DNA from 4 places in the Solibacillus sp. NPDC093137 genome. Region 1 is predicted to be linked to each of the others. Evidence: riboswitches for the same ligand, from Rfam matches in the RefSeq annotation. Region 1 holds a riboswitch; each other region holds the start of a gene.
What was found. Region 1 has a riboswitch for cobalamin ahead of ACQKN3_RS08400 (hypothetical protein). Riboswitches for the same ligand answer to the same signal wherever they lie in the genome.
Positions count from the first base shown of each region.

Region 1 (8,163 bases):
AGCTTCATCAATTTTTTATAGCGTTTATCCCCAAGCAGCTTATGAATTTTTTGTAAAACCTCTTTTGGAACGCCGGTAAGAGCCCAGCTTATATTGGCATGCTTCAAAATTTTTTGCAGCTTCTGAACTTCTTCAATGCTCAATTCAAGCCCCTGTTGTTTTGCAAAATCCTGCAGCTGGCTGTCATTCATTCCTTTTAAGTTATCAAACCATTGTAGCATTTGAATTGTCTTCATCCTTTCAAGTTTATTCCCTTTACATGAACAAAAATCTGCATTATACTAACATGATGTAAATCGTAATGATTTTGAATTAGAAAGAAGCGAACGAAATGAAAAAACCATTGATTGAATTGAAGGATGTTTCCTTTCAATATGAATACACACAAGCATTGAAAAATATTTCGCTACGTGTCAATGAAGGCGACTTTTTGGCGTTAATCGGTCAAAACGGTTCCGGAAAATCGACACTTTTGAAATTAATTTTAGGACTGTTAAAGCCCATGTCAGGGGAAATTAAATTATTTGGCGAACAAGCAAACCATTTTAAACACCGCGAATGGATTGGCTATGTTTCGCAGAAATCCAATGCCTTTAACTCGGGGTTCCCTGCAACGGTCGAAGAAGTCGTGAAAAGCGGTTTATCGCAAAAGGTCGGGCTCTTTAAACGCTATCCAAAAGATGCGGACTTTCTAGTGAAAGGTGCTCTAAAAGATGTCGGCATGGAGAAATTTCTAAAACGGAATATTGGTCAGCTTTCCGGAGGGCAGCAGCAGCGTGTTTTCATCGCACGTGCATTAGTGTCCGATCCGAAGCTCCTTATTTTGGATGAACCGACAGTCGGAATTGACCGCGAAAATGTGCAGGCATTCTATGATATGCTCGCACATTTAAATAAGCATCACAATATGACAATGATTTTAGTTACACACGATGTGGACACGGTTTCGGATCGTGTCAGTCATGTCGCATGCTTAAATCAGTCGATCCATTTTCACGGATACAAAAATGATTTTGATACGATTTCGGAAGAACAGATTGCTAGCTGGAACGGCCACTCTGTTCGAAAGATTCATTAAGAGGAGCAGGCCGTTATGATTGAAGCTATATTAAACTATGAATTTTTACAAAACGCCTTTTTCTCAGGGCTTGTTATTGGAGTAATCGCACCACTATTAGGTGTATTTATCGTAGTAAGACGTTTATCTCTTATTGCAGATGCACTGTCGCATGTCACTTTGGCGGGGATTGCAGGGAGCCTGTATTTGAGCCAATCGTTTGCAGCACTGGCATTGCTGAACCCGATTTATCTAGGGATTGTCGCATCTGTAAGTGGTTCGATTTTAATTGAACGATTACGTAGACTATATAAACATTATGAAGAACTTGCGATTCCGATTATTATGTCGGGTGGAATCGGTGTGAGTGCCATTTTTATTTCACTTGCAAGCGGATTTAATGCAGATTTAATGAGTTATTTATTCGGCTCTGTATCTGCTGTATCACGCCAGGATTTATATGTTGTACTGGCAATTGCAGTCATAGTTGTATTATTTTTAATACTATTTTTTAAAGAACTTTTCGTATTGTCGTTCGATGAAGAATATGCGAAAGCGAGCGGTTTACCCGCGAAATGGATTCATCTAATCTTTATGGTTGTTGTCGCACTCGTAATCGCAGCAAGTATGCGTATTGTCGGAATTTTGCTTGTTTCAAGCTTAATGACATTACCGGTAGCAGCAGCGATGCGATTAGCTCGCGGCTTTAAAGAAGCAATCATTTTAGCGATTGTATTTGGAGAGCTGGCCGTAGTGATTGGACTCGTTTCTGCCTTTTACTTAAACTTGGCACCAGGTGGAACAATTGTTGTCACATCCATTTTAATCTTGCTGTCAGTAATTTTAATTAAGAAGATTGTGTTGAAATTAACTATTAAATCGGAAGGGGAAAAAGTACTGTGAATGCAGCGCGCGCGTGGGAAATATTAAAGGAAAATGGCTATAAAAAGACGGATAAACGAGAGTTGATTTTGGGTATGTTTGCAGCTACAGAAAAATATTTGACTGCCCGTGATTTGTTATCGGTATTGAAAAAAGATTTCCCTGGAATGAGTTTCGATACAATTTACCGTAACTTGGCTACTTTTGTGGAGCTTGATATTTTAGAAGAAACAGAATTAAACGGTGAGCGTAATTTCCGTATGCATTGTGAGTCGGATCACCATCACCACCATTTTATTTGCCGTGATTGCGGGAAAGTAAAAGAACTGTCTGTTTGCCCGATGGAAATGCTTGGTGAAAAACTGCCGGGTTATGCTGTGGAGGCCCATAAATTTGAGATTTACGGGAAATGTCCGGAATGTTTGTAGGTAGCTGTAGTAAATATTTATTTGCATAATTTTTTTTATATGCTAAAGTGATTAAGACAAATTGAATAAATTTGCAGGAAAAAGATGCATTATGCATAAATGGGAATTCGGTGCAAATCCGAAGCTATATCCGTAACTGTAAGCGTTGATGAAAATAAGTGTGAGACCACTGCTAATATAGCGGGAAGGTACTTATGAGTAAAGTGAAACGCAGAGCCAGGAGACCAATCTTTTTCTTATCGTAACATCCCTCTTCGGAATTAAAGAGAATGTACGGCAGTCACTGATTGAATAAGCAACATTTTGCATTCTTGTTTGATTTTTGAAGCCATCCATTTTCTCATGGGTGGCTTTTTTTTCGTACACTCAATATTTTCGGTGAGGCATTACATGAAGTGAGGAGAATTTTTATGAAAAAGGATATCCGTTTTTCCTGCTATCCGTTTATGCGGGAAAAGCAAAGCTGTGTCGATTATGAAATCCGCACTGATTCTTTAACAACACGAATCGGTACCGTTTTTCCGACATTAGTCGATGATGCATCCGGTCAAGTCGTCTTGGAGGATTTGAGGAGGATTCAACCATTAGCCTATCATGCAAATGGTTCGGTCCGCGGCAAATTGGCCATTACATCTGAGGATTTGCAATGGCTAAGCGACCGCTACGATTTTTATGTAGGTGAAGTTGGAGAAGCGATTCAGCAGTTTGTACTGCCACAAGGAATCGAAAGTGCAGCGAGACTGCACATTTGCCGCAGCGAGGCGAAAAAGTCTTACAGGGCATTACATAAAGTGAGCGAAGAAAGAGAAGTGGATGAAATTCTGTTTGATTTTCTAGGGCTGCTTGCCAATGTATTTTTTGTCATGGCGGTCTATATGAATCAGCAACATCAACAAGAGGAAATTCCATTTATCTCAAAATCCTATCCATCGAAAAAGAAAAAAGGAGTTACAACAAATGAAATTTAATAACAAATGGGTCGTTGCTTTAGCAGCAACATTATTACTGGCAGCATGTGGATCAGATGAGGAAAAAACAGGTGGCAAAGCAGAAAAAGAAGAGCAGGCTGAATCGAAAAATAATGGTGTACCCTACACGGTTATAGATGACCGTGGTGTTGAAGTGACATTCGATGAAGTACCGGAAACAATTATTTCTCTGCAACCAAGCAATACAGAGATTTTGTTTGAGCTGGGTGTCGGAGAACAAATTATCGGCGCAACAGAATATGATACATATCCGGAAGCAGCACAAAAAATTGAACGAGTGTCGACTTCTACAGTTATCAATGCAGAGCGAATTCTGGAATTAGATCCGGATGTAGTTGTAGCGTATACAATCGGGGAGGAAGCACAAATTACCCAATTGGAGGATGCAGGTCTTAAAGTGTTTGTAATTGCTTCTGCGGAGACATTTGATGATGTGTATTCGGATATTATCCAGCTGTCGGAAGTAATGGGTGTCGAACATAAAGGGGAAGAAGTTGTAGCCGACATTAGGGAACAAATTGATACAGTACAGGAAAAAACAGCGACACTTGATACGAAGAAAAAAGCATATTATGAAGTGTCACCAGCTCCGGCTCTTTGGACTACCGGCAGCAGCACGTTCCAGCAGGAAATAATGAACTATGCGAATGTTGAAAATATTTTTGCTGATCAGTCGAGTTGGATTAGTGTAACGGAAGAAGATGTCATCACTCGTAATCCAGAAATTATTATTACGCCAGCAACATATATGGAAAATGCAATTGATGAGATTCTAGGACGGACAGGCTGGGATAAAATACAGGCAGTCACAGAACAGGCAGTTTATTTAGTCGATGGAGATATTATGTCCCGTCCTGGACCGCGTATTGGTGAAGCAGTTGAAATTATGGCACAATCAGTATATCCGGAACTGTTTAAATAAGTATAGAATAGAAGGGCATGCCTTAGTTTAGGCATGTTCTTTTTACAATGTTTAAGGAGGGATACCATTGATTTTTATAACCGGTGGTGTACGCAGCGGTAAAAGTGCTTTTGCAGAGAAATACGCAAGGCAATTAGGTGAGAAAAAGACGCTCTACTATGTCGCGACAGGCGTATCCTTTGATGATGAAATGAAAAAACGGATAATCCGCCATCAGCAGGACCGTGAAACTCAGAACATCAACTGGAACACAGTGGAAATGCAAGTCAAAGTTCCGTTAGCGATTGGGCAGCTTTCCAACGAGGCAGTTGTGCTTTTTGAATGTGTGACAACATGGCTTTCGAATGTAATGTATACATATGAACAAAAAAATGAAAATAGCGAATATATCGATAATTGTATCGAATCGCTGCAAAAGCAATTGCTAACTTGGCGGAAGCAAGGTGCTACAATAATAGTTGTATCAAATGAAGTGCTGGATGAATTGCCTTCACAATATGATGAGGTAAATTTATATCGTAAATTGTTGGGTGAGCTACATCAATGGATTGTCCAAAATAGTGATGAAGCATATGAAGTACAATTTCAGCTTGTACAGCGTTGGAAGTAAGGAGGAAACAAGTTGAAAAATAGTTGGAGCGGTTTTTTATTAGCGTGGCAGTTTTTTTCGGCAGTGCCGATTAAGAAACAGCTGGATATGAATTCGAAATCTGTTACATGGATGTATGGATTTTTGCCGATTGTCGGATTGCTGATTGGAGCCATAATTAGTAGTGGTGTATTGATACTATCTCGCTATAGTGAAATTTCGGAGCTGCTGTTGGCGATTTTGATTGTTATCGGGTTGATCGTCCTGACCGGGGGGCTGCATTTAGACGGGTGGATTGATATGAGCGATGCGTTCTTTTCCTACGGAGAAAAAGAGAAACGGCTGGAAATATTAGATGATCCACGTACAGGCGCTTTTGGGGTTATTAGTGTTTTTTGCTTACTCGTATTAAAAATCGGCGTTATTTACGAAATGCTGTTGCATGGTCAATTGGCGATTGTGCCGTTTTTAATCTTCATTCCCTTTATAGCAAGAATGGGGATGCTGCTATATTTTGTAACGATGCAGCCGGCAAAGGAAAAGGGACTCGCTGCTTATTTTAAAGGAATCGTCATTCAAAATAAGCTTGCTGTTTTAATCGGCGTTCAAAGTATCCTGGCATTTGTGTGCTGGTTATACATTGGAGTTTTCAGCTTGTTTATTTTAGTGGTCGTGATGCTGTTCGCCGTATTTATTTACCGGATTTGGTCAAAGAAACATTTTGGCGGTGTAACAGGTGATTTACTCGGTGCACTCGGTGAAGGGTTGGAGGTTATACTATGGCTAACAATATTACTGTGCATTTAATCAGGCACGAAAAAACGAAAGCAAATACAGAACGGAAATATATTGGCTGGACAGATGAACCGATACTGAAAAAAGTGGAAGCCGAGATCGATCTACAGCCTGGTATTGTTTATGGGAGCGATTTACGGAGATGCCGTGAAACTTCACAATGTTATTTTCCGAATGCTGAATTTATCGCATCTAGATATTTGCGTGAGCTGCATTTTGGGGACTTTGAAATGTGTACATATGAACTATTACAGCATAATGAAACATACCGGGCTTGGATTGATGATCCGCTTGAAAACCCGATACCGAACGGAGAAACATTTTTCCAATTCAAGCAGCGAGTATTGGATGGCTTTCATAAGATTGTAAATGAAAAGAAGGAATATACGTTCATCGTACACGGAGGAGTAATTCGATTATTACTTGCCATATACGGAATGAAGGAACAAACTTTTCAGCAAACAGTGGCCAATCATCGTACGATTTATACACTTGGCTGGGATTCGGTAGATGAACTCATAGGAGGTGCGAGATGTACGTTATACTCGGAGGCGCACATAACGGTAAACGAAAATATGCAGAAAAATTGATTGAACAGTTACCTGCAAAAGAACTGATTGTTTGTGAAGGCCACTTGGCAAAACTTGAAAATATAAATGAAAACGAGCGCTACATAATAAGTAATTTTGAACAAATGATTTTACCACTTCTTCATGAACCGGAAGAAAAGGCTGCCCAGCAAATTTTCGAACAGATTATACAAATTGCAGAGCGGGCAGAACTGTTTTGTATTTGTACAGATACGAGCCGCGGCGTTGTACCGCTTGAAAAAGACACACGGCAATTAAGAGATACATGCGGCCGGCTTTATCAGAAGCTTTGTAATGAAGCACATACAGTTGTTCGTGTATGGTACGGCATACCACAAATTTTAAAAGGAGATTCTCATGGACAAAACTAAATTACGTTTAATTATTTTAACAGCATTGATTGCGGCAATTTGTGTGATTGGGAGTTTTATTAAAGTGCCGGTAGGGATAGTCGGAACAGCTGCACTCGATTCTGCCCCGGCTCTTATAAGCGCAATCTTTCTACCGCCAGTTTTTGCCGGCGCGGCAGGAGCACTCGGACATATCGCGACAGGTCTCACATCCGGCTTTCCGCTAGGCGTTTTACACCTTTTAATTGCAGCGGAAATGTTTATTATCGTTGCGATTTTTGCGATTATGCATCAAAAAGGCCAACGTATTTTAAAATGGATCTTTGTAATAATCGCAAATGGGGTCATTGCACCAATTCCGTTTTATTTTATTATTTCTCCGGCATTTTACATCGGCTCGATTGCCTCATTAACAATTGCTACAGCTGTGAACTGTCTTATCGCGATACTTGTCATGCCTGTATTGAAAACGGTGGTGCAGCGGGTAGGGGTTAATGTATGAGAAATGCGATTGAAGTTAACGGGTTAGTCGTATCGATTGATAATTCGGGTTGTATCGGCACAAAAGAGCACGATATTGTACATGTCCCAAATGAAATTACCGCTTATTTTACCGCTCGTACGGCTATTTTAGAGCAACTTTGCGCGGGTGCAATACCGGTACAGTTATTAATGGCCAATTTTTCAGGCGATGATGTCTGGACAGAATATGAGCAAGGTTTTAAAAAGGCATTTTCCGAAATGGGGCTGGAGATGCCTTCTTTAATGGGCTCGAGTGAAACGAATTTTCAGTCGCTTCAGTCAGCTGTCTCACTCACGATGCTTGGGAAAAAGCAATTCGCACGAAATACGAATCATTGCGAGTTCTATGTTGTCGGCGAACCGCTTGTCGGAAATGATGTGATAGAAAATCCCCACAAAATAGCCCAGTTAGATGAGTTATATGAAGGACTGGTCAACGGTATGATTCAAGCAATATGGCCAACAGGTTCTAAAGGAATTGGGGCAGAAATAATACGTTTTGCCGGAGAAAATTTTACAGCTCATGTCGATTTAACCAGCTCTGCAGGTCCATCATGTGCGGTGTTAGTTGCTGTGAAAAAAGAGCATGAAGAAATGTTCAAAACTAACATGACAGCACCTGTTAGTAAACTTGTAAAAGCTAAAGAATGATTGTAAGAAATTTGCTCGAAAACTAATGGAACTGCTAGAAAAAAAATTTTTTGACGGAAATTAAAAAATACTAAATTTTCTAAAAATAACGTGGTATGATAGAGTGTATCAACTTAAATTTTTAAGGAGCCTGAAATTATGACAACATACCAAATTACAACTGAGTTATCAACAAATAGAAAACAAAAAACACCTGCAGAACAGCTTGGTTTTGGTAAGATTTTTACTGACCATATGTTTGTTATGGATTATGAAGATGGAAAAGGATGGCATAATGCGACAATTACACCATATGCTCCGATTACATTAAGTCCTGCTGCGATGGTATTCCATTATGGACAAGCGGTATTTGAAGGTTTGAAAGCATATATGACAGAAGATGGTGAAG
Region 1 covers NZ_JBNNVH010000001.1:1,624,092-1,632,254, reverse strand. Annotated here, with positions in the region: gene ACQKN3_RS08420 (isopropylmalate synthase) at 1-221, opposite strand, end outside; gene ACQKN3_RS08415 (metal ABC transporter ATP-binding protein) at 332-1,078, shown strand; gene ACQKN3_RS08410 (metal ABC transporter permease) at 1,094-1,960, shown strand; gene ACQKN3_RS08405 (Fur family transcriptional regulator) at 1,957-2,367, shown strand; cobalamin riboswitch at 2,433-2,614, shown strand; gene ACQKN3_RS08400 (hypothetical protein) at 2,778-3,335, shown strand; gene ACQKN3_RS08395 (ABC transporter substrate-binding protein) at 3,325-4,278, shown strand; gene ACQKN3_RS08390 (bifunctional adenosylcobinamide kinase/adenosylcobinamide-phosphate guanylyltransferase) at 4,346-4,888, shown strand; gene cobS (adenosylcobinamide-GDP ribazoletransferase) at 4,901-5,674, shown strand; gene ACQKN3_RS08380 (histidine phosphatase family protein) at 5,647-6,252, shown strand; gene ACQKN3_RS08375 (bifunctional adenosylcobinamide kinase/adenosylcobinamide-phosphate guanylyltransferase) at 6,195-6,623, shown strand; gene ACQKN3_RS08370 (ECF transporter S component) at 6,610-7,104, shown strand; gene ACQKN3_RS08365 (hypothetical protein) at 7,101-7,775, shown strand; gene ACQKN3_RS08360 (branched-chain amino acid aminotransferase) at 7,914-8,163, shown strand, end outside.

Region 2 (8,163 bases), on a different contig from region 1:
TATAGGCAATCGTGCTGTTTGGCATATTCTCATGTAAGTACTCGCCAACTACCCTTGGCGCAATGACATCTTCCGAGCATTGTAAAATAAGGGAAGGTACCGTAGCTTTCGGAACATCTTTACGACTATCAGTAAAGAAGCAAGCCTTTGCAAAAGTATTGGCGAATAAAGGATCGGTAGAACAGAAACGATCTTCCAAATCTTTTGCCACACCTGCTTTTGCCGTATTGTTTAATAATGTAATCGAGAAAGCATTGGCCCAGCCGATATAATTTTTTTCCATCATCTCCATTAAATTGAGTAAGTCTTTCTTTTCAAAACCACCGTAGTATACAGGCGGATCATTTATATAGCTTGGCGACGGAGCAATCATGATTATTTGTGAAAAATATTCCGGTTTCTCTAACGAAGCCAATAAACCGATCATACTACTTACCGAGTGACCGACAAAAACAGCATCCTTTAAATCGAGCGCTTCACAAACATCCAATAGATCCTGTACGTAACCGGACAGTTCTCCATATTTTACAAGGTCAAAAGCGGTAATATCTGAATTTCCAAACCCGACATAATCAAATAAAACCACTTGATAATCCTCTTCAAAAGCAGGGAAAATGTCATTCCATACCGTTTGGTCGCAACCAAATCCCGCAGCGAATATTAGAGGTTTTTTACCTTTACCTCGAATATGTACGTTATTACGTTTAACCGTATTTTGAATCATGAAATAGCACTCCCTTCAAATGGTAACCTATAACATTTTAGATTTATATATGTTTAAAACATAAAAGTTTATCTTCTATTTAACAATCATTCTGTATGATATTGGGTTATAAGTAAAGGGATATGGATATTTATTACTTGGAATCTATCACTTTTCGGTTATAATTTCGATTCAAATAGAATTGGGGAGAGAAGTTTAATAAAAATCAACAATATGTTGAATATTGTGCATTGCTTCCATTAATCGTCCATTTTAAAATAAGAGTATGAAATGAACAAGTTGTTCAATTTTGAGGAGGAAGCAAACAATGAGTAAAGTATCTAAACTATTAATGGCAATTGCTAGTATTATATTAATCGGATTTGTGGGGAAAGCGTTTATTCTGGATGAAGCGGTGAAAGGGTATTTAGTAACGTTCTTTTTTGTCGGAGCAGGATTGGCGCTGTTACGTTTATTTATTAACACGATGATCGGTAAAATGAAAGGGAAACCTATTGTTGTGAAAATCGGATTCTTCGCTGTACTTTTAGGTCTAGGTATACCGTTCCAAAACTGGTTCCGTACAGAAGTCATTTTCTCGATGAGTAAAGCGTTTATTGTGCCAAGTATTTCAGTGATGGTTGCAAGTGTCGTGTTGATGACAATTGTGTATGGCATTATTGGGAAACATATTCAAGCAGCGCGTGTAGAGGAGCTTCAATTAAATTAACAGGACGGTGGGAAGGTTCTCACGTTCAAATAAAGAAAGCCGATTCGTACTTGAAATTTCGTACGGATCGGCGTTTTAGCGGACGCGATTCTGTAATAGGAATCAGCGTCCGTTTTTAATAGTGGGTATTGTTAAACAACACATTCTTTTATAGTCGAAACCTTAAAGAAGTCTTGGGACGGAAGCCCTCATTCCATCATTATTATCTCAATAAAATATCCATTTATATTTTAAAATGTGCTACATTATAAGGAAAAAGTGTTAATTAAGAGAGGGTGAACCAAAAATGGGTTCGCAATTGACTATGTATATTACGCTTGTTTGCACGTCAGGCGTACTGAATTTGTACTTATGTCTCTATGCCTTTAGCAAACGTCATAAATATACAAATATCGCAAACTATTTTATTTTATATACAGCAGCCATTAGCATTTACTGTTTTGCTTCGGCTATGTCTTTAATATCGACGACGCTCGAACAAATCAGTTTCTGGAATACCGTTCTCTACATCGGGATGCCTACATCTGCAACATTAGGTTTACTGTATGTCATGAGCTATTTAGGATTTAAGCTGACGGTTAGAAGAAGCATGCTCATCCTTCTTATTCCGTTTATTACAATTATAATGGTAGCGACAAATCACTGGCATCATCTTCATTATCGTGTATTTGAACTGGACCCGAATTTAGGGGAACCTTTTGTTTATCAGGAGATTGGCATGTGGTATATGGTGCACGGTGTCTACACATTTGCCAGTATGTTTGTCGCGTTTTTGCTGTTGATTTCTCATTGGAAGGAAACGGCGAAAGTATACCGCCCCCAATTGATCGCGTTAATGTTCGGTCAGCTTGTTCCGATAGTGACAGCGTTTCTTTATTTGAACGGATTCACACCTCCAGGAGTGGATCCGGTACCGATGATTTTATGGCTTTCTTCATTATTATATTTGTGGGCAATCAGCACATCGCAGCTGTTTCGGATTATGCCGATTGCGAAAGATAAAATCTATAATAGTATCAATGATGGGGCCATCGTATTGGACGATTCATACCGGCTTATTGAATTCAATCAAGCATCGAAAGTGATGTTGCCTAATTTGAACAAATCGATGTTCGGCAAAAACTTCGTGAAGTTTTGGAATGAGCAGACAGGAGAGGCCCTGCCATTCAAATTAACGGCCGATATCGAGTACGTTCAAGAAGTAAGGTTATGCTCCGAACATGCGGAGCGGGTTTATCAAGTCCGTATTACTTCACTGGAACAAGCGAGAAACAGTAAAGGTCTGTTGCTGGTTTTTACGGATATTACGGAGATCAAAAGACTGCAGGAAAAACTGGAGCAGCAAGCTTATTATGATGAGCTGACTAAGATTTATAATCGCCGTGCATTTCTACAGCAAAGTGAACAGGATTTTCAGAAAGCTAAGGAAACAGGTTTACCATTTACGGCCCTATTAATGGATATCGATCACTTTAAACGGGTGAATGATACGTACGGGCATCATATTGGGGACCAGTTGCTCGTGCATGTTGTAAATGCTTGCCAAACGCAACTGCTGGAAGGGCATTTCTTCGCTCGTTACGGCGGGGAAGAATTCGTCATTGCGCTGAAAGGTTTCAATGAAGGGGAAGGTGAAATACTAGCCAACCAGCTTCGAACTGCCGTTGAGCAGGCACCGCTCATGACAGAAGCAGGGAATCTTTCAGTTACGTTAAGTATTGGTGTGGCGGAAGTGGTGGACTGGACAGAGGAAACACTGTATCAGCTATTGCATAAGGCAGATACCGCTTTATATGCTGCGAAGGAAGAAGGACGTAACCGCGTGAAAGTGTATGCGGAAAGTGAGAGCGTACTTAGTTGATAGGGGGAAACCGGCATGGAGAAATTCATGCCGGTTTTTTAATTTGTTGAAGGGCGCTGTAAGTTTTATAAGCCGGACTCTGTACTACCTCGTTTTAGGAGAATATGTTAGCATAGTAAAATAATAACTAAAGGGGGGAGCGGGTATGACACAGAATTCAAAGACGATTTCTGTAAGTATTAGCTTAATCCTAGCTCAAACCGTGTTTATAGGATTTTTAATTAAAAATATACAGCTATATATTAATCAGCCGTCGATCGTTGCAAAATGGCTTGCGGGAATTTCTTTTTTCATATTTTTGTTGCTGTTCATCGTCTCGTTATGGGCGACAATTAAACTTTTAAAAGGAAAAGATACAGGGGGATTGTGATGATTGGATATATTCTAACAGGGTTATTATTAATCTTTGCGACTCGGAAATTTTATAAGCATAGGGCGGTTTTTAAACAGCTTTCAAAAAAAGAATGGCTACAATTTGGCGCAGGTTTTTTATTGGCATGGGCGGGAGCTGTTTTCATCATTATAGGTGGATCCAACATAACGGATAGGATTGAAATCACATGGTTAAAAAACCTTATGGAAATTGGAGTGATTTTGATTGGCTTGGCTTTGGCAGGAATTATTATGAGTAAAGTCTTACCGTATAAAATAAAGGAGTTTTATTTGGGAGATTAGTGAAACGGGGAAAATTGAAATGGATGATATGATTGGATTTGCAGTAGTTGGGATCATTATTGCAGGTTTAACTTATGCTTTAATTAAACAAATTAAAGAGACAAAGCATAGCGGGAACGGCATTGGCAGCCCGCTGTATCGAAAACAATTGGCAAGAAAAAATAAAGTGATGACAGTTGCGTTGATTGGAGTAATAGTATTTTACACATTAAATATCTTGAGCGTTATCGCTTCATCTATTCCGGTATCAAACAGCTTTACTGTACTCGGGACTTTTTTAAGTTTTTTTGTTTACTTTTTTGCAAGGATAATAATGAAACCACAGCTGGGTGATCAGCGTAGGAATTTAAGCCTTTATTAATAGGAGAGTGCTGCGATGAGTAAACGCTTTACAAATTTAGACCAAGATGACCGGCTCGGTACTTTTAAAGATGTCCTGAAATGGCAGCGATCAAAGCAAAAGAAAGTTGTCGATTACGAAGTACCGCAGTGTGAGGAAAAGCAAATTGCGTTTCTAAAAAGTAATCGCACGGAGCAGTCCGTTACGTGGATCGGCCACTCGACCTTTTTAATTCAAAAAGAAGGGCTCAATATTTTAACGGATCCGGTTTGGGCAAATTGGATGGGTGTAGCGAAACGGTTGGCAGAGCCGGGGTTGCGGCTGGATGAATTACCGGACATTGATATTGTCATCATTTCACACTCGCATTACGATCACCTGCACGTACCGACGTTAAAGAAATTGAAAAAACGAAATCCCAACGTATTGTTTCTTATTCCAGAAGGGCTCGGTTATTTAATGAAGCGTCATAAGTTGCATAACTTTATCGAGCTATCATGGTATGACAAGCATGAATCAAGTGCGCTTGAAATTCATTTCGTTCCTGCAAACCATTGGACAAGACGCATGCCTTGGGATACGAATACCTCGCATTGGGGCGGCTTCATATTGCAAACTGCATCGGATGCGCAAAGTATTTATTACGCCGGAGATAGCGGGTATTTTAGAGGCTTCAAAGATATTGGCGAACGCTTCAACATACATACAGCGCTAATGCCAATCGGCGCATATGAGCCGGAATGGTTTATGCATGCCTCCCACGTAACACCGGAAGAAGCGATCCAGGCGTTTTGTGATGTCGGAGCGAAAGTGTTTATTCCGATGCATTACGGTGCCTATATGCTGGCGGATGATACACCGAAAGAAGCGATTGACCGGCTGCATAATCATTGGCAGCGCGCGGATTTGGAAGAGGTGGAACTGAAAACGTTGTCGATTGGGGAGACGTATAGAAGCTGAATGCATAGACCCCTTGACGAGAAGACAGGTTCAAAGTAAAGTAATGTTAAATTCATCAAGCATTAGGTGCCCGTTAAGGGAGAATAGGGAATAAAGTGAAAAGCTTTAGCGTAATCCCAACACTGTATAGAGGAGTTTCATAGCAAAGCCCACTGGATGTCAATCTGGGAAGGGGCTATGAAATCATGAATCTGAGCCAGGAGACCTGCCTAAGTATGCTTACTGTTTATAGACACTGGATATGTCTGTAGTTTATTTGTTATCGAATAAACTGCAGGCTATTTTTATTGTCAAAATTCATTTTAATGGGGGAAACGAAACATGAAATTACTACAGCAAACAATTGAACAAATTCAAGAAATCGACCGACAAATGGAAGACAAAGCACGTCAGTACATAGACTCATTAGCTAAACCGCCTCAAAGCTTAGGGAAGCTCGAATCTTTAGCTATGCAAATTGCTACAATTACCGGTGAGCTTGCGCCGAAAATCGATAACAAAGCGATGATCGTCATGGCTGCAGACCACGGAGTATATGAGGAAGGGGTAACGCCGAACCCGCAAGGTACAACGGTATTCCAAACACTTTCCTTTCCAAAAGGGACGACAGGAATGTGTACGATTGCGAAAATCACGAATGCACAAGTCATTCCGGTAGATATCGGAGTAAAAGAAGACTTACCTCAAGACGCAGGGGTCATTATTAAAAAGGTGAAATACGGGACGGACAATATGGCGAAAGGTCCAGCGATGACCCGAGAAGAAGCGATTCAGGCAATTGAAGTAGGGATTGAAGTCGCAACAGAAGCGATCCAAAACGGTATCAATCTTATCGGTACAGGTGAAATGGGCATCGGGAATACGACGCCAAGTGCTGCGGTGCTTTCGGTACTTCATGGCTGCGATCCGCTGGAAGTAACGGGCTTTGGTGCAGGTGTCGGAGCTGGCGGCATTAAATATAAAGCCGAAGTTATTCGAAAAGCAATTGCATTGAATGAGCCGAATGCGGATGATCCGATTGATGTTGTCGCGAAAGTAGGCGGACTGGAGATTTGCGGGATGGCAGGAATCTTCCTTGCAGCAGCAGCGAACCGTGTGCCGGTCGTAGTTGACGGGTACATTTCAACCGTTTCAGCATTAATCGCCTATAAATTAAATCCGAATGTGAAAGCATATTTGATACCGTCACATTTATCGGAAGAGCCAGGTGCAAAAATTGCGGCCGAGCTTTTAGGACTGGAACCGATGCTGCATATGAATATGCGACTTGGAGAAGGATCGGGTGCTGCATTAGCGTTCCCGATTCTTGATGCGGCTTGTTCGATGATTACGAATATGGTCACGTTGGAAGAAGCGGCAGCGCTTTTAGTAGCCAAGTAGAATAAAAAAAATCATATAATAAAATTCAATAAAAAGGCTACATTAAAAGAAACAATTACTTTAAATGTAGCCTTTTTTCTATAATTAAAGTGTTCCCGGAAAATAAGTACGGCTTTTCAGTCTATTCCATTTATCTTACCAGTAAAATACCAATAAGCGGAACTTTATCGTTTATTTTGCCAAGCAGGGTACGATAAAGAAAGCCCAACCCAATCCTCGTAAATGTAGTGTGCGAGCAAAACATTACAAGTAGTGGATAGAACTTGATTTTATTTTACAGAAAATTCAGTAAAATTCAAGCGATAGTCCTGTCAAATGCGTTTCCTCTGTAATATCCTATATTAATTAAATGTAAAAACATATCCGAACTGTTAATAATACCTAAAAAAGTGCTTTTTTATTCAACCATGGAATAAAGTAAGCGGTAAATAGGGTATGGAAACGTAAGACCAATAAAAAGGAGAGGCGGGAGGGGCATTAAAAGGAACGGGGTGATCACTATTTCTCCGTATGTGAAAGGTCGTTTTTGAATATATTCAAGAAAAGGATGAGGATAATATGAATCAAATTTTCAAAAAAGATGAGTTTATTATTATTCCTTTTTATAAAGGGCGAAAGCAGGAATTTATGGTCGTCAATACGAAGAAGGAATTTAAAAATGGACATACGCACTTAAAGTCATTTAAGATGGCCAAGTATTTGATCAATCTTGCGCGTTGCCAAAAAATCAATTCCGGATTAAGACCATATTTATTAACAAGCCTTACAAGAATATCGGCAGACCGTGAATATATTCAAAAATTAGAAGAGCTTCTAGCTGTGAAAAGAAGTAAAGGGTCAAAAGCTTCCTATTATAATAAAGCAATCTAATTGTACGTAATCACGTCAATAAAAATAGATAGACCGCTTTTTCAAGAAATTGAAAGAGCGGTTTTTTGCATGGAACTTTTTTTGGGGTGGAGCTCATCACCTGAGAACTTACAATGTAACTAAATCATTTTTAATAAAGCTTCTTCGCCAATCATGCCTTCTTCAATGCCGTACGCTCTCGCTTCGTATGTGACAGATTCCAGTGGCGCTTTTAGTAAGTCATCGATCGTTCGAACACCTACTGCACGACCCGCAATGATTTTGCGATCGGCCAACTTTTCATTTAACAGACCAACATCGAGTGCACCACACATAATGTACCCATGCTCATTCGAAATCGTTAGCAATGTTGTTTTAGGTAATTGAACCGTTACCGCAGTAAATAAATGACCTTGAAGATCAATCGTTTCCGTATAGACGATAACCTTCTCCCCCTTTCATATAAATCATATGAAAGAATTGAAAAATGGTACTTGTTTTTGTGGGAAATTTAAGTAGGGTATTTTAAAAGAGCAGCTTTTTCCACTTTCGCCAGCTTTCGTTCTACATTCAAAGTGCCAAGTTCTACTTTCTGGCCGAACTGTTCTATTTTCAAGCCGGAACTTTCTAATATTCCCGAACCATTCCTCTTTTGAGCCAAGTTG
Region 2 covers NZ_JBNNVH010000003.1:9,148-17,310, forward strand. Annotated here, with positions in the region: gene ACQKN3_RS13060 (alpha/beta fold hydrolase) at 1-724, opposite strand, end outside; gene ACQKN3_RS13065 (MFS transporter permease) at 1,032-1,433, shown strand; gene ACQKN3_RS13070 (histidine kinase N-terminal 7TM domain-containing protein) at 1,720-3,294, shown strand; gene ACQKN3_RS13075 (hypothetical protein) at 3,440-3,664, shown strand; gene ACQKN3_RS13080 (hypothetical protein) at 3,664-3,969, shown strand; gene ACQKN3_RS13085 (4-aminobutyrate aminotransferase) at 3,989-4,330, shown strand; gene ACQKN3_RS13090 (MBL fold metallo-hydrolase) at 4,346-5,269, shown strand; cobalamin riboswitch at 5,317-5,496, shown strand; gene cobT (nicotinate-nucleotide--dimethylbenzimidazole phosphoribosyltransferase) at 5,591-6,649, shown strand; gene ACQKN3_RS13100 (hypothetical protein) at 7,208-7,519, shown strand; gene ACQKN3_RS13105 (YunC family protein) at 7,639-7,941, opposite strand.
Region 2: another riboswitch for cobalamin. It lies ahead of cobT (nicotinate-nucleotide--dimethylbenzimidazole phosphoribosyltransferase); the one in region 1 lies ahead of ACQKN3_RS08400 (hypothetical protein).

Region 3 (8,163 bases), 330 kb from region 1:
GCCAAAAATGGGAAACTGATCGGCGCACTTTTTGAATGCACCATCATGACACCCTGTGCTACCTTTGAAAATTTCCCCATCATCCCCACAAGTGACACTTGGGGAATCTCTTTACGGGCGATATGCTTTAACGTAAAACCGACGAAATCCCCCATCTCTATAAATGCTTCTTCCGGTAAATGCGGATATTGCTTCATTGCATATTTTTCACTGCGTCCGCCGGTTGTAATGACAAGATGGTCACAGCCTGCCTCTTTTGCAACACTAATTGCCTGCACGATACTAGCCATATAGGCAGAACTTGAAAAGGGTACGACCGTTCCGCGCGTACCTAATATGGAAATTCCACCCAGTATTCCCAGCCTTGCATTTAATGTCTTCTTCGCGATTTCCTCACCGTCCGGAACGGAAATGATCACTTCGATTCCTTTGTCAATTTGGAAAAGTTGAATCGCTTCTTCGACAACACCATGAAGCATTTTTCTCGGAACAGGGTTAATTGCCGCTTCTCCGACAGGCACGGGCAGTCCTGCTTTTGTTACACGACCAACACCGATTCCACCATCTAAGTGAACACCGCTTTTCTCTATAAAACGAACCGTACTTTGAATACGTGCTTTATGTGTTGCATCCGGATCATCCCCTGCATCCTTAATCGTTTCACACATCACTTCATTTTCCTTTACTGCAAAAGATACCACCGTAAATGTGGCATCCTTTCCTACAGGTAAATGAATCGTTACATGTTCAGGAACTTCTCCGGTCACAAGTGCGTACAAGGCAGCTTTTGTCATCGCAGTTGCACAAGCTCCTGTTGTGTAGCCGTGACGCATTTCCGACGGATCTTTTTTATTTCGCTTCTTTTGCTCGTTCATCTGCCATGATTGAGATGGCATTTAGTGCTGCGACGGTTACAGTACTGCCACCTTTTCTTCCTACATTCGTAATAAAAGGAATTCCTTGTAAAATTGCTAATTCCGCTTTCGATTCTGCTGCCGAAACGAACCCAACAGGCATCCCAATAATTAAATCCGGCTTTGCAAGGCCTTCCTTAATCAGACGAATTAATTCAAGTAGAGCTGTTGGAGCATTCCCAATTGCATAAATTCCTCCTTCTTGTAGTTGCGTCGCCTTTTGCATCGAAATAATGGCACGAGTTGTTCCCAGTTTTTTTGCTTCGATTGATACATCTTCATCTGCGATATAACAATGTAAATCCCCGCCATGTTTTTGGAATCGTTTACGCCCTGATCCACTTTCAATCATCTGAACATCGGCAACAACATGGCGTCCAGCTAAAATTGACTGAATTCCTGCTTCAATCGCATCATCCGTAAAAATCATGCTGCGGCCCAGTTCGAAGTCTGCTGAAGCATGGATAACGCGGCGAACAACAAGCCATTGTTCATCCGTAAATGGATGCTCGCCCATTTCTTCTTTAATCATCGCAAAACTATAGTCATAAATTTTGTCCGGGTCTACTGTTAGTGGTACGAAGTCTGTATTAAAATTCATATTTGCCATTGTTATTTCCCTCCTAATTTTTCATACACTTCTTCAAATGAAGTGCATAAGTTTTCATATTGTATTTCTGGTCTTTTAATTAAGATTACTGGAATACCAATTTCCAGAGCCGCATCCATCTTTTCGTCTACCGAACCGACTTTCCCGCTTTCCTTTGTAATAATAAGTGTTGTGCTGAACTGTTCGTAAAGCGCTTTATTCAATTCTTTAGAAAACGGTCCTTGGATTGCGATAATATCGCGCTGCTTCACACCAAGCGTATTGCATTTATCCATATTCTCTTTATTTGGCAGCATCCGGCATACTAGACGAATATTTTCGCTATGTAATAATTGCTCCGTAAAAACGGCAAGCGTTTTACTGCCTGTTGTCAGCATAATAGTTCCTGAATGTGCGGATGCAGCAATTGCCGCCTCTTTATACGTTTCCACTTCCGTAACGAGCGGATGTACATAACTTTGCTGCGGACGTTCATATCGAATATAGGGAATACCCGTTAAATTTGCAGCGGCCATCGCTGTTTTGGAAGCCTCTTCCGCATATGGATGACTGGCATCGATAACCATTGTTACCCGCCGTTCTTCAATTAGTTCCTTCATTTGCTGTTCTGTTAAACGACCGACATGGTACGGAACATTCGCTTCCTGTAGACTCGCTGCAGCAGATTCCGTCACGACAGTCGCCACCAATTCTTGTCCCGCTTGCATTAATTGAACAGCCAGCTCTCTTGCATCACTTGTTCCAGCTAAAAATAAAATCATCATTTCACCTAATCTCCACAAGGGGCCTCTTCCACTTTAATTTTGCATGACATATCAATATAATTGAAATTCAGGATTTTTTTTACACGTTTAAAATATTTGAAAAAACGTTCATTCGGATGTGCATTTTCTTTATAGTCCGCAACGATTTCTGTTAGTAAAGGAATCAATTTTTCGGGATCGATCCCTTCAAGGACAGGTTGTGCTGCATGTGCTGTTCGTCCAACTGGTTTGGAACCGATAAACAAATCAAACTTTTTCTTGCGGTAAACAATGCCGATATCATCAAAAACCGCGCGATAACATGCCATTCCGCAACCGTTAAAACCGACATGTAGTTCTTTCGGCATTTTAATGCCACCAAGTGTTTCCATAATCTCTTCAGCATATGGAATGGATTCGGCTTTTTCGCCGTAACAGAAATCACACGCCTTGACGATTACTACGTCGCCGACAGGTTGAACAAGTAAACCCGTTTTTTCTACCGTTTCTACGATTCTTTGAGGTGAATCGGTTGGTACCTTCAACACGAGACGGTGATCAGGCGTATACTCCATCGTACCCCGTTCTCCTACAACCTCTGCCAATGTAATCATTTGTGCAGGTGTAATCATTTTATTGGCAACACCTGGTGATACAGCAAACTCAAATATGGATTCCACTTCTTGCTGCACTAAAAAAGGATTTTCTTCAACTTTTACTGCTGACGTTTCTTTATGTACGAGCGCTAATGCTTCATTTGCAAGCTGTAATGCGGTTGTTTTAATGGCTGCTGGTTCAACTATTTTTTTCTCTATAGCTTCAATTTTTTCATACCCGGTCTTTGCTTCACCCGTTTCCTGATCCAACGCCCAAGGTTCCGCTTCTTTTTTCAAACGTTGGTGCGGTTTTAATAGTTGTTTTTCTTGCCCTAAAGTATATTTTCTCTGATAACCACGCGGTGTAATGATTTTATTATCGTAGTAAAATGTTGAGGAATTCCCAACGACGACCGTTGTCAGCATTCCGATATCATGTTCGAGCATATCTTCTAGTGTTGTTAACACAATGTCCTGCGTATCCCGATAGGCAGCTTTTACTAATCCGACAGGTGTATCAGGTGAACGATACTTAAGCAATATTCGTTGTGCTTCCACAATTTGTCTTGTCCGTCTGCCGGATTTAGGATTGTAAAACGCAACGACAAAGTCTGCCATTGCCGCTGCCTCAATCCGTTTTTCGATGACCGTCCATGGTGTTAAATGATCACTTAAACTAATTGTGCACGAATCATGCATAACAGGAGCGCCAAGTAAACTTGCACAGGAGTTAATCGCTGATATACCCGGAACGACTTCTACTTCAATTCCTTCTTTTGCAGTCCATCCCTTTTCGATTAATACTTCATATACGAGGCCCGCCATTCCGTAAACACCTGCATCACCACTTGAAATAACAGCAACTATATGGCCGGCTTCAGCCTGTTTTACAGCTTCTTGCGCACGTGAAACTTCTTCTGTCATTCCCGTACTGACGATAGTTTTCGCCTTCACTAAGTGCTCAATCAGTTCAACATACGTTTTGTAACCCATAATGTGATCACTTTGCTGCAGTGCATCGACTGCACGTTTTGTTATATGTTCCCGATCACCAGGTCCGAACCCTACAACAAAGATCTTTCCTTTTTGCATGTAAACACCCTCCCTATTAGAAAAATACATCTCGCACCAAATAGGACGTGATGATAATTTTTCTTATGTGGATTTCATTAAAAACTAGTATTGCTTATCCACTAAGAAATAAAAAAAGCCCGCACCTCTCGTTAGAAAGAGGTACGGGCATGTGAAATTAATACTAAAAAAGTATAGAAAAACACAAAAACAATTACTTGTTTCGCCTATACTTCTCCCTCCGAAAAGTAAGTATCGTTTAAATAAGCAGGTTTCCTGGCTTAAGCTTCCTTTTACTTTCACATCTTCCCATCTTTACGACAGTGATTCATTGTGATTTCATCAGCTATTACAGTAGCGGGGGCTGCATTAGTCTTTCACTAATTTCCCTTTTACCTTACAAAATTCTGTAAGCACTTATTTAAATTGCAAATTATTAAATTATTATAAAAATAACATAGTCTATTAAAAAATGATAGAACAATTATTATGATATCAGTTTTTTTCAGTGAAGATAAAGCATTGTTCCTTCATTATTTCGGTCCTTTGCACATTAATTTCCTATCTTAATTAACAAAGGTTGTTTATTTTCTGTTTTTCATTTTATTTATTTAATGACCCTATTTCATTTAGTTTTTTTATATCAGTTACAGCATTTTCTATAGATGCCACAGCGATAATTTCTATATTAAGTTGCTCATCTTTTTTTACTCTCTTCGCCTCTTCTTCATTTTCTACAGGTAGAATTATATGAGAAAAACCGCTTTGTTCGGCAATCAAAGTTTTCGCTTTTATTGAACCGATTTCCTTCACATTTCCTTTGCTATCAATCGCTCCAGTTACGGCAATCGGAATATTATTGTTAACGTCACCATTTTCGATAAGAGCACTTAATACAGTGGCAAGTCCTGCACTGTCACCTTCTATATCTTCTCTTTATAAAAATTGATTAATAGCAAAAGCGTTTTCTGGTAAATAAGCAATGACATTTTCCTTCATCGTCTCAAAATGTTTCTCCGTGGGACGTACATAACTAAGTAATTCTTCATTTTTCGAACGTTACCGGATTTTATTCGTAACAACTTCCGCATCCAAAACTTCTTTATTAGTTGAAAATTCCATAGTATGAATTAAGTAGTTCAAGTCCGTTATATATGGGATCTCAATCACTTCGACTGCCAATACATTGATTCCTGAGTCTTTCACTATTTCAAAAGGCTCGTTATATGACATAAGAAAATAAGTATATTTTTCATAATCAATCAGTCGGCTTTCAAAGACAGCTAATAGGGCTAGTATATAAAAAATCCCTAAAAAAGCTGCTTTCAACTTCTTCTGGTTCCGGTAAACAAAGAATCCGAAAATTGAAATACCCAGGCCCACTATAATAAAAATAATAAATTGATAACCGTTAATCTTATCAAAATAATATGCGAGTAGGCCTGTTATGTATAAAATGAATGGCAGTATCATTAAAAAAATACGTCTCAATTTTTCAACTCCTTACTAAACAAAAGTTGAATTTCCAAAAATAATCCAATCGGCTGTTTTTGTACATTTGGTCGATTTTAATAAATGTTTTAATAATGTTGCCTCAAATTTCTTTACGTTCCATTCATACCGGTATTTCTTATGCCAATCCTCTACTTCTATGTAATGCAATCCTTTTAGCCACGTTACCAATCGCTCATCCGTCAGTCCCTTATCCAGTAACGCATCAATGACCGGTAACATACGCTCTTCTTCCTCATCAATTAAAGCATATTCAGTATGAAGACAGCTTTTTAAACTTTGTAATGCATTACATAATAATTGAGATTCCTTCATCAACGGATGTCTAATTGCTTCTGTTAATAAGTCACTTCCATGTGCAACCGCATGTGCCCAGCCCTTTGTAGTGTCGAATCCCCGGAAATCCTTCTCAAGAAATAAATAATGAATACTTCGGTGAATAGCCTCAACAACAAGTTCTTCAGGCAAACTTCTTTTTTCACGATCTATCCCTAAAATGAGGGTGATAACGAGTGCCGAAAACGATCTTGTAAATACATCATCAGAAGGATTGCTCTGTGTAATATTTAAATAAAGGTGCTCATCATCCGAACATATTTTTAATATTAAAACTAATTGTTCTTCAGTAAATTGCTCATTCAGAATTAATTCGCAAAATCCCCGATAAATTAAGTTGTCACGTAAATAGCCATCCGTATTTCCTATATTTTTCAGCATAAATTCGATTAATTCATTAAAATCAATTAAATCCAGATTAATCGATTTATTTACTATTCCTTCTAAATGTTCTTTCATCACCAATTAAATTGCTCCTTTTTTATTGCGCTATTTCAAAAAGTTTTTTTAATGGCTCAGGAATTTTCGCAACTCTTTTCTTTTCTAAATTGAAAAAGCATCCTGATTGTTTTCCGATGCAATGGATATGCTTTTCCGTTGTAATTTCCAGTTCCATTTCCCAACTAGATTGCCCGATTTTCACCATCCAGCAACGTCCGACCGGTTTATCGAAAATTGTTAAAGGGGCTTTGTATTCAATCTCTGTTTTCATCAAGATCGGGGAGATTTGCACTGCCATCATTTCCGCCAATGAGTAATGCTCATTTAAAAAAGCCATACGTAAATCCTCAAACCACCTTACATACACAATATTACTAACAATGCCCATTGCATCGATATCATAGGCGTTTATTTGAATCGGTTGTTCTGCTAATAATGTTCTCACAATTTGTCTCCCCCTTATTTCCCCTCTTCATAACGAACCATAGTCCAATAACCGATATCTTCAAACCCAATCCGCTTATAAATGCGTCCAGCAGCCGGATTATCATAAAACAGACAAATTGATTTTCTTTCAGCGAGCAGGTCTCGGCAAAGTTTCAACATACAATGTGTCGCATATCCTTTTTTCCCGTATCCCGGTCTCGTTCCGACGCCTACAATCATCGCGGACTGAGAATTTTCCGCTGTTGTTGATGCTGAAGAGACCATCACACCCTGTTCGTCACGAATAATATAAGTACGCCCCGTTTTAAATTTTTCTGCGCGCTCTCTTCCTTCTACACTAAATGTCCCTGTTGAAAATTCCGGAATCGATCTGAGCATGTCAATATTTTCTTCGTATTCACTTGGCTGTAAATACGTCACATTTGAAAAATCCAAATCAGATGTGGGAACGGTCAATTCTGTACATTTTGCATAATACGTTTCGCTGTCCCGACGAATACCGCGGTCAATCCATTTCTTTAATGGAGCGACTAAATGCTGAAGCCCTGATAGTTCTATCTGACCTCGATTTTCGCTAATGATTTTGGCAAATCCCTCGGTATCATAATTTCCTTCACTATACGGGATATAGTTTTGATCATAACGCAGTAAAATCGCTTTTAGCTGATCACCTTCAAATTGCCCCCATAAATCCTGGATATCCGATTCCATCCCATACGCTTCAATATCACCGATGATAAATAAATTTTCCGCCGGCTTTTTATGTACAAGTGCCAATGTAGTTTCAAGGTCTTCGTTTGTTAACTTTCGAATCATTATAGTTGCCTCCTATATAGTTCGTTTACGAGCTTTTACGATAAAGGTTGTTGGAAAGTGGCTTGCTTTATGTAGAGAATAATATTTTTCGGAATACGGAATTTCTTCACCTTTTGCATGTACCGGAATATCACTTTCAATAATTTCTACAAGTTCAAAGCCTACTTTTAAAAGTGCATTTATAAATGTCGCCATTTTATATTTCGGTATTTGCATTGGCGCATCTTCCCCTTTAAATGTCGTTGTTTCGATATATCCTTCACGCTGGTAGGAATCCGTTAAACTAAACTGATGATCTCGGCATTTGATTTGATTATAGAAAGGGTGTTCCCAGCTGAAAATAAATTCGCCTCCTTCTTTTAAGTAGCTGTAAATTAACTTAAACGTTGCTGGAAGATCACTTGACCAGCCAATCGCATAAATGGAATATACTAAATCAAAATAATTTTTCGGCAGACCGATTTCTTCTTCCATTGGAGCCGTAAATAAGCTTGCCTCAATGCCGTATAACGTTTTCTGTGCCAGGTCCATTTGGGCACTCGAAAAATCAACCCCCCAAAGCTCCTTTGCACCATTGTTATTCATATATAAAAGAGAATGACCGCTCCCAAATCCAACTTCCAGCACTGTTTTGCCGGCAACACTTCCGATTAAATTCAGTTCCTCTTCGGTTTGTG
Region 3 covers NZ_JBNNVH010000001.1:1,290,514-1,298,676, forward strand. Annotated here, with positions in the region: gene ACQKN3_RS06665 (cobalt-precorrin-5B (C(1))-methyltransferase) at 1-875, opposite strand, end outside; gene ACQKN3_RS06670 (precorrin-8X methylmutase) at 850-1,515, opposite strand; gene cobK (precorrin-6A reductase) at 1,527-2,285, opposite strand; gene cobJ (precorrin-3B C(17)-methyltransferase) at 2,294-3,955, opposite strand; cobalamin riboswitch at 4,184-4,370, opposite strand; gene ACQKN3_RS06685 (S16 family serine protease) at 4,538-4,861, opposite strand; gene ACQKN3_RS06690 (hypothetical protein) at 4,994-5,425, opposite strand; gene ACQKN3_RS06695 (DUF2785 domain-containing protein) at 5,441-6,241, opposite strand; gene ACQKN3_RS06700 (acyl-CoA thioesterase) at 6,264-6,668, opposite strand; gene ACQKN3_RS06705 (GNAT family N-acetyltransferase) at 6,683-7,486, opposite strand; gene ACQKN3_RS06710 (class I SAM-dependent methyltransferase) at 7,499-8,163, opposite strand, start outside.
Region 3: another riboswitch for cobalamin. It lies ahead of cobJ (precorrin-3B C(17)-methyltransferase); the one in region 1 lies ahead of ACQKN3_RS08400 (hypothetical protein).

Region 4 (8,163 bases), 360 kb from region 1:
AATGAGGGTATAATAAAAAGCCACTTAAAATTAAGTGGCTTCATCCATTACAAAAGCATATATTTCAATGTTTTCATCAGCTTCGATCGTAATTCCGAATACAGTAATAGCATCGGCACTTACCTCAACGTCCATATGTTTGTCAGTCATCTTTCCAAATAAATTTGGATTCATTTTAATTTTATTTACCTTCTTACCTTGTATAGCCAGATAATCCAGACCTTCACGAATTTGACCTAATAAAACGTCCAACTATTTTCCTCCTTGTAAATAATATTTCTTCTTCATATCATGCCTCAACAAACAAAAAATATTGCAATAAGAAAAAGCCACAACTCAAAATGAGTGTGACTTAATCGAATCGTTAGAAGCGGATTCAGTTCTATTCTAAAACTACCTGTGAAATTCTTGAAGTATATACCCAATTACTCTTAACAAATTAATGTATTGCCCTCTGCTACTTTACGAAGAGTAAAATCTTTATAGGGCTATCCATTAGAAATGGAAATCATCTTCGCAAATAACCAGCTCTTTCGGGTCATACGGTTCAATATGAACAAGTGTTGTCGCATAAGGATTCAACTGCTTCACTTCATTTTCAATTTGCTCCGTAATGGCATGTGAATCACGTACATTAAGATTAGGATTTACACTTACTGTAATATCCACAAGAATTAAGCTGCCGTGCTGTCTGCCGCGTACATCAGTAACATCACGGACACGCGGAATTTTTGAAACACGCTGTTCAATCGAACTGATCAATTCCGTGTCAAATCCGTCCGTTAACGAGAACACCGCTTCTTTAAAGATTTCGATCGCTGTTTTAATAATGATTAAACCGATAATAAAGGCAGTAATCGTATCGACAATCGGGAAACCTAATATCGCTGCGGTAATACCGATTGCTGTCCCGATGCTGACAAAAGCATCAGAGCGGTTGTCATAGGCTGCCGCTTTAACAGCAGAACTGTTAATTCTTTTTGAGAGGTTTAAATTATATTTATATACTGCAAACATGACTGCTGCACTAAACACGGCTACAATAATTGTTAAAATGGAAGGATTCTGATCGATCGGATTGGCGATTTTTTCACCCGCCGATATAAGTACTTCGATCCCGACATAAATCATAATAAATGATGCAACAAGTGATGCGATTGTTTCTGCACGAAAATGGCCGTATCGATGGTCATCATCAGGCGGGCGCTGGGAAATTCTGAGTCCGATCAAAACGGCTACTGAAGCAATAATATCTGTTGTATTGTTTAATCCATCTGCCTTTAACGCTTCTGAATCTCCTAAATAGCCTGCTGCTAACTTAAGCGCGCTTAAAAATATGTAGGCAAAAATCGATAAATAGGCACCTTTTTCGCCCGCTCGTAAATTTGTATATTGCTCCAAAATGTTTCCTCCCTGAAAAACTTCTTTAAACACGAAAGAGGCTACCCCGCACAAAATCGAACGGGATAACCTCTTTTACATATCGTTAAAAGTAGTATACCAAAAAATCGGGGGAAAACATACATTCAAGAAAAAATATTATATAATTATAACTTTGCTCAGTCTAAACGACACGTGTCAATTATCATAGTTCTCGGTTTTGTCCGAAGTAACGGCATATATGTGAATGATTTGGCCCTCTTCCGAAAGTACGATACCATTCAATTGACCTGTAAAATAACACCCACCGTCTATTCCAATATATTTTTGGTCTTTACTAATCCAAATGTCATTGCAACCATGAATATGTTGTAATGGTGTATGACCAAAAACATTGATATACGGTGTTTTATTTTCATTTGTATAATGCTGGCGAATCCATAGGAAATTTTCATCCTCCGTTTCCTCAACTGTTGCAAAACTCGAATCAAATCCTGCATGTGTTAATAACAGATTCCCTACGATTTCATACAATTTGCCTTTACTTAAAAAATCCAATTCCTCCGCAAACTTCTCTTTAACGACTTGCGCTTGTTCAATCGGGTCAAGTTCACTTACTTCACCCGGTAAATACTTTAAAAATGAAGCCATTGTTTCCCGTCCACCGTATTTGTAGTAAAAGGCATGTTTTTGCCCAGGGTTTTCGAGAAAGTCCAACAGCATCATTTCATGATTCCCTTTACAAAATATAACCTGTTCCCCGTATTGCCGCTTTAAGTCCATTACTTTTTGCACGACCTCATAAGACCGTGGACCCCGATCGATTAAATCTCCGAGTAAAACAAGGCTATCCTTTTGATTCCAATACGTTAATAACTTTTCAAATGCTTTATACTGGCCGTGGATATCACTGATAATAAAATAATTTTTCATATTGCACCTGCTTTTCTACAACCTATTTTACATTACTTACCGCCATACACGATTTACAACTGTTTGTTCATTGCTAAACTCTATTTCAAAGACATCCGGATTCGACAGTTGCTTCCAATCGTCAAATCCAAAATGCCGTTGAAAATGGTTGAGTAGTAAAGACATTATATTGCCGTGTGTAACGATTACCACTGACATATGAGCACTTTGTTTTAATTCTTCTACTAATTCATTGATACGATGTATCGCTTCATTACTTGATTCCCCGCCAGTAAATTTTAAATCCTTATCCACATACGTTTGTTTCAATTTTTCCAGCCAATCCGGAAGATTTTCGTCACTTAATAATCGTTCCCTCAACCGATGATCAATTTTGAAAGGAATTTTGTTTTTCCGGACAAATGGTTCTATTGTATGTAATGCTCTTGTAAATGGACTTGATATGACAAGTTCAATCGGGTATTGTTCCAAAAAATTTGCCAGCTGCTCACTTTCCTCTTTACCAGCTACTGTTAACTTAGCCTTCGGATCTTGTCCCTCCGATTCGGCGTGTCGGATAATATATAATTTCATACTGTAAATGCTCCTAGTTCATTCATGCTAATTTTTGATGATCTTGAGTAATTGCTTCATTGCTTTCTTCGCTTCCGGAATGGGAAATACCGGAAAGACATGATTCATTTTCGGGTATTCAAAGTAATGGACTGCTACACCTTGTTCTTTTGCTTTATCGAGAAGCATTTTTGCATCGACAAGCAGTAGCTCACCCGTCCCGACAAATGCGGTAATTTGACCGATGTCTTTCAATTCTCCATGGACGGGACTTATTTTGTAATCTGTTAAATCCAATCCGTCTGCCCATAACCTGCCAAGCTCCTGTGCGCCAACTACTCCAAGCATCGGGTCAAGTTTTTCAAGTTCTTTGTAACGCGGATCTTCCCCCCGCACATCGAGCCATGCGGAATGTAGAACAATATGCTGCGGCTGCTTTTTGGAATATCGTTTTACATCCTGCGCCAACGCCAATGCCAGCCCGCCACCTGCGGAATCCCCCATAAAAATAAATGGTGCATCATATTTTAAAACGAGATGATCATATAAATCGTGAATGGCATCAAAGCACGCTTTATGTGAATGTTTAGGTAGCTTCGGATAAATCGGCACGATAATCGTGAAGTTTGATTCCTGTGCAAGCTTCACTAAATAGCGCCAATGAAAAATCAGTGGATCATTAATATAGGCACCGCCGTGAAAATAATAGATGACCTTTTCCGGTGTCTGCTGTTCATTGATTGTGTAATAGGGCATGCCATTCAGTTCGTCTTTTTGTATTTGGTGCTGCTCTTTGAATTTAGCATCCAGCTCATACGGTTTCTCATTATGTTTCATTGCAATAAAATTATCGAGCAAGCGTAAATCCATAAATTTCTTCTTTGTTCCGCGCAGTATTAAAAACTTCTCAAACAACACACTATGCACGCTTCGCATACAATGCCTCCCTTTAGCTCACATCCAATTTTTACAATTTCCCATTGTTATCAATTCGACTAAAATCGATTGATCCCCTTCTAAATGGTAAAACGTTTCCACTTATGCATATGCAAACTGAGTACCCGTTAGAAAAATCCCATCAGTGAATTCAATATATTCTGAAACTTTTTTCCGACTTAATCGTAAATTTGGTAATGAATTTAGAGGGGGAATGTTCATGCTTACCGGATTTTACAGTGCTCTTATCATTTTCACTTTATTATTTATCATTGCTGCTTTCTTTTTTATCCGGGAGTTTGTAAAAAAGAAAGTATCTCCCTTTAACTTGAATACAATTATGCTTGGCGTGCTGACGCTTTTTATGCTGATTGTTTCAGGAATTTACAGCTATGATTTTTATCATCTGCAAACAAGCGATCAGAAAACTGCTGGAGGGATTTGTGAAATTACTTTTGTAAACGGGCATGGGAGAAGTATTGATACGACTGAAGTGATGATTGAAGATAAAGTTTACAATATTAAGTCCAGTACCTACAAAGACTTCCCTGATGGGCGTTATCATTGTGAATTAACGTATCTACCGATTTGTGACGCAAATCGATATACTGACAAAAGACGAGAAAGGAGGCTAATATGGTTGAGTTAGATTTTTCAATTGTTTTGGCATTCATCTTAATTATGGTTTTAATTACGCCACTTGTATTATCTATCTACTACCGGAAAAAACCGAAAGTGGATAAAGGGTTGAAATTTGCCTATCATGGCCTTTCCTACCGTCGTAAATTCTTGCGCAACCTCTATTCCATTCCCATTTGTATCGTAGCGTTGGCCATTATTTATTGGGTGGAAGGATTCACTAATCTCTTTATATTTTTCTCCCTCTTTTTCATAGTATTATTTGGTATTCAAACTTCGTACAATTATATAAAGTGGAAAAAAGAAGAAGATTAAAACGCCTGAGTTCATTTATCTCGACTCAGGCGTTTTTCATTATTTCACTCCACTCGATCCAAAACCCTTATCACCGCGCTCCGAATCCGACAGTTCGTCCGTATCTTCAATAAAGACTTGCGGGACATATTGAACGACTAGCTGGGCAATGCGCATCCCCTTTTCAATCGTAAACGGTTCTTTTCCATGATTAATTAGAATAACCCCGATTTCACCGCGATAGCCTGCATCAATCGTACCTGGACTATTTAACACCGTAATTCCATGTTTCAATGCCAATCCGCTTCGAGGACGTACTTGCGCTTCTGTTCCTTCCTGCAGTTCGATTTGAAGACCGGTTTTAATTAATCCGTATTCCCCAGGCAGTAAAACTTTTTCTTCAACCGCACTTAAATCCATCCCCGCATCCCCTTCACGTGCCTGTTTCGGCAATACAGCATTCGGGTGGGTTTTCTTAATTTTTAATTGAATCGACATATTCAACCAACTTTCTCATTAATAAAATCTATTTACATGCAGTTATAACAAAACCATATTTTTTCTATATTTTCAATAGGGAGTTTTCTAGAATTCTTAATGGATTTATGTTATCTTTCTTTAGGCTCTTTACTTTTATGTTGTTAAAGCTTATACTCAATTCAACTATATATTGTGTTTTTTTATCACGGTACTACTAAATGTAGTTTAAAAGGGAAGTTTGGTGTGAATCCAACGCTGTCCCCGCAACTGTAAATGCTGACTGAAGACGAATAGACCACTGTGCAATGCATGGGAAGGTATGTCTGACGGATGAAGCAAAGCCAGGAGACCTGCCGCGTTAAAACTACGTACATTTCTTCGGGGAATAGGAAATGGAGGCGCTCTTTTACTCGTTTCCATTTCAAGCTATCCTGTTTTCCGGGATAGCTTTTTTTGTTTTTTCTCCATGACATGTGCACCACAATTACTAGTAATATTTAAATAGCGAGGGGTTCTATTATGAAACTTTATACGAAAACAATTTGTCCAAAATGCCTATGGGTAAAATCGGAGCTCGATGCTGCCAACTTGGAGGTCGAGGTTATTAATATTGACCATGATGAGAGCGCAAAACAAATAGTACTCGATGCAGGTTTTTTGTCTGTGCCGTTATTTGAAATCAACGGTGAATTTATCGCAGAGCCGACGTCAATTATCGATCGCATTTCTGAAATGACCGCATGATCATATTTGCTTCACGAACTGGTAATGTACGATCCATTGTGCAAAAACTCGGCTTGCCCGCAAAGGATCTGGCGGAAGTAGAGAAAATGGATGAACCGTATCTTCTATTTACGTATACGGATGGATTAGGCTCTGTTCCCCCTATCGTCGACCAGTTCATGACTGCGAACTCTGATCTATGCAAAGGAATTATCGTAAGCGGAAACCGTAATTTTGGTCATGCTTTTTTCGGCCGTGCAGGTGACCTTTTAGCTGCACAATACGGAATTCCGTTAATCGAAAAAGTGGAAATGCGAGGAACTCCGGCGAATTATGAAGCGATTACAGATTACTACTACTCCATTTGGAAAGAGGCATCGATATGAAACAATATTTAAAATTAAATAACGATATTCTAAACCGTTACCGTGCTACCGGTGAATTGGATCTGGCGAAAGACAAAGAAGCAACACGCCGCTATTTCCTGGAAGACGTGAATGTCCGTTTACGCTACTTTATCGATATCGAGGAAAAAGTGCGTTATTTAGTCGATGAAGGCTATTACGAAAAAGAGTTTTTGGAATTGTACTCGATGGACTTTATTAAACAAATGTACAAAAAAGCCTATTCCTACAAGTTCCGGTTTCCTTCATTCATGAGTGCTTCGAAGTTCTACGAAAGCTATGCGATGAAAAGCCGGGATGGAAAAGAAATTCTGGAAAAGTATGAAGACCGAATCGTCATTATCGCCCTGTATTTAGCACAAGGCGATGAAGCATTGGCTGAAAAGGCCATCGAAGCGGTAATGACTGCCTACCAGCCGGCAACCCCAACTGCCCTAAACAGCGGGAAAAAAGCGCGCGGTGAGCTAGTCTCATGTTTTAAACTAACGATGGACGATACGATGAACTCAATCGCTGAGAATATCGGCTATTGTCTTGAACTTTCCCGCTTAGGCGGCGGTGTCGGGGTAAACTTGACCGATCTGCGTCCGTTAGGAGATCCGATTAAAGGAATTTTAAACCGTGCGAGCGGGGTTATGCCTGTTGCGAAACTGCTAGAAAATTCGTTCTCGTATTCGAATCAGCTTGGCCAAAGAAATGGTTCCGGAGTCGTCTATCTAAATGTTTTTCACGGTGATATTGAAGCGTTTATCTCTTCCAAGAAACCAAATGCCGACGATAAAATCCGATTAGCTACATTATCTACAGGGATTATTCTTCCCGATATTTTCTTTGAATTAATGCGCCGCGATAAAGATATCGTATTGTTTAGTTCTTATGATATTTTCAAAGAATACGGCAAACGCATGTCGGAAATTTCGATTACGGAAATGTACTACGAATTTTTGGATAATCCAAACATCCGTAAACTGAAACGTTTAAACGCCCGTAAATTGTATACGGAAATTAAAAAGGCGCAATTTGAATCGGGTTACCCGTTCGAAATATTCGATGATAATGTCAATAACATCCACCCATTAAAGGAAATCGGGCGTGTGAAGATGTCGAATCTATGCACCGAAATTCTTCAGTATCAACAAACAAGCGTTGTTACCGATCAAAACGAGCCGAATGAATACGGCCTCGACGTTTCTTGTAACTTAGGTTCAATCGACATTCACGAAGCAACGAAAGTTCAGGACTTCGGCCAGCTTGTCGATACGGCAATGCGTCTTTTAACGAATGTTTCTACGATGACAGATATCGTCAACGTCCCTTCTGTATCCAAAGCCAACAAAGTGATGCACTCTGTCGGATTGGGTGTTATGAACTTGCATGGACACCTTGTACAAAGCGGAATCCGTTATGGTTCCAAAGAGTCGATTGAATTTATCGATGCGTTTATGGAAGCACTGAACTATTACTCGTTAAAAGCATCAATGGAAATCGCGAAGGAGAAGAACGAAACGTTTTATCGATTTGAGGAAAGTGATTATGCGAGCGGGGTTTACTTTGAATCTTACGTAAATAAAGAAGAAAAAGAACTTACACCTGAAGTGATTAAAGCACTTGGGGGTACACCGATTATTAATCAAAATATGTGGGATAAATTAAAAAAACAAGTTCAGAAATATGGATTATTCCATAGCTATCGACTGGCAATCGCGCCTTAACTGACTAGGGCTTTCATTGTTGTAAAACAGTGTCAAAACAAGTGAAATTGCTGGAAAGCCGTAAAGCCAAAAATACGACAACGTAATTGGAAACGATAAACGTGAACGTT
Region 4 covers NZ_JBNNVH010000001.1:1,261,453-1,269,615, forward strand. Annotated here, with positions in the region: gene ACQKN3_RS06495 (lactate dehydrogenase) at 31-252, opposite strand; gene ACQKN3_RS06500 (cation diffusion facilitator family transporter) at 496-1,401, opposite strand; gene ACQKN3_RS06505 (metallophosphoesterase family protein) at 1,579-2,313, opposite strand; gene ACQKN3_RS06510 (histidine phosphatase family protein) at 2,350-2,886, opposite strand; gene ACQKN3_RS06515 (alpha/beta hydrolase fold domain-containing protein) at 2,914-3,801, opposite strand; gene ACQKN3_RS06520 (cobalamin biosynthesis protein CobN) at 4,022-4,450, shown strand; gene ACQKN3_RS06525 (ATPase) at 4,438-4,755, shown strand; gene dut (dUTP diphosphatase) at 4,795-5,232, opposite strand; cobalamin riboswitch at 5,404-5,586, shown strand; gene ACQKN3_RS06535 (glutaredoxin family protein) at 5,734-5,958, shown strand; gene ACQKN3_RS06540 (ribonucleotide reductase stimulatory protein) at 5,997-6,323, shown strand; gene ACQKN3_RS06545 (ribonucleoside-diphosphate reductase subunit alpha) at 6,320-8,053, shown strand.
Region 4: another riboswitch for cobalamin. It lies ahead of ACQKN3_RS06535 (glutaredoxin family protein); the one in region 1 lies ahead of ACQKN3_RS08400 (hypothetical protein).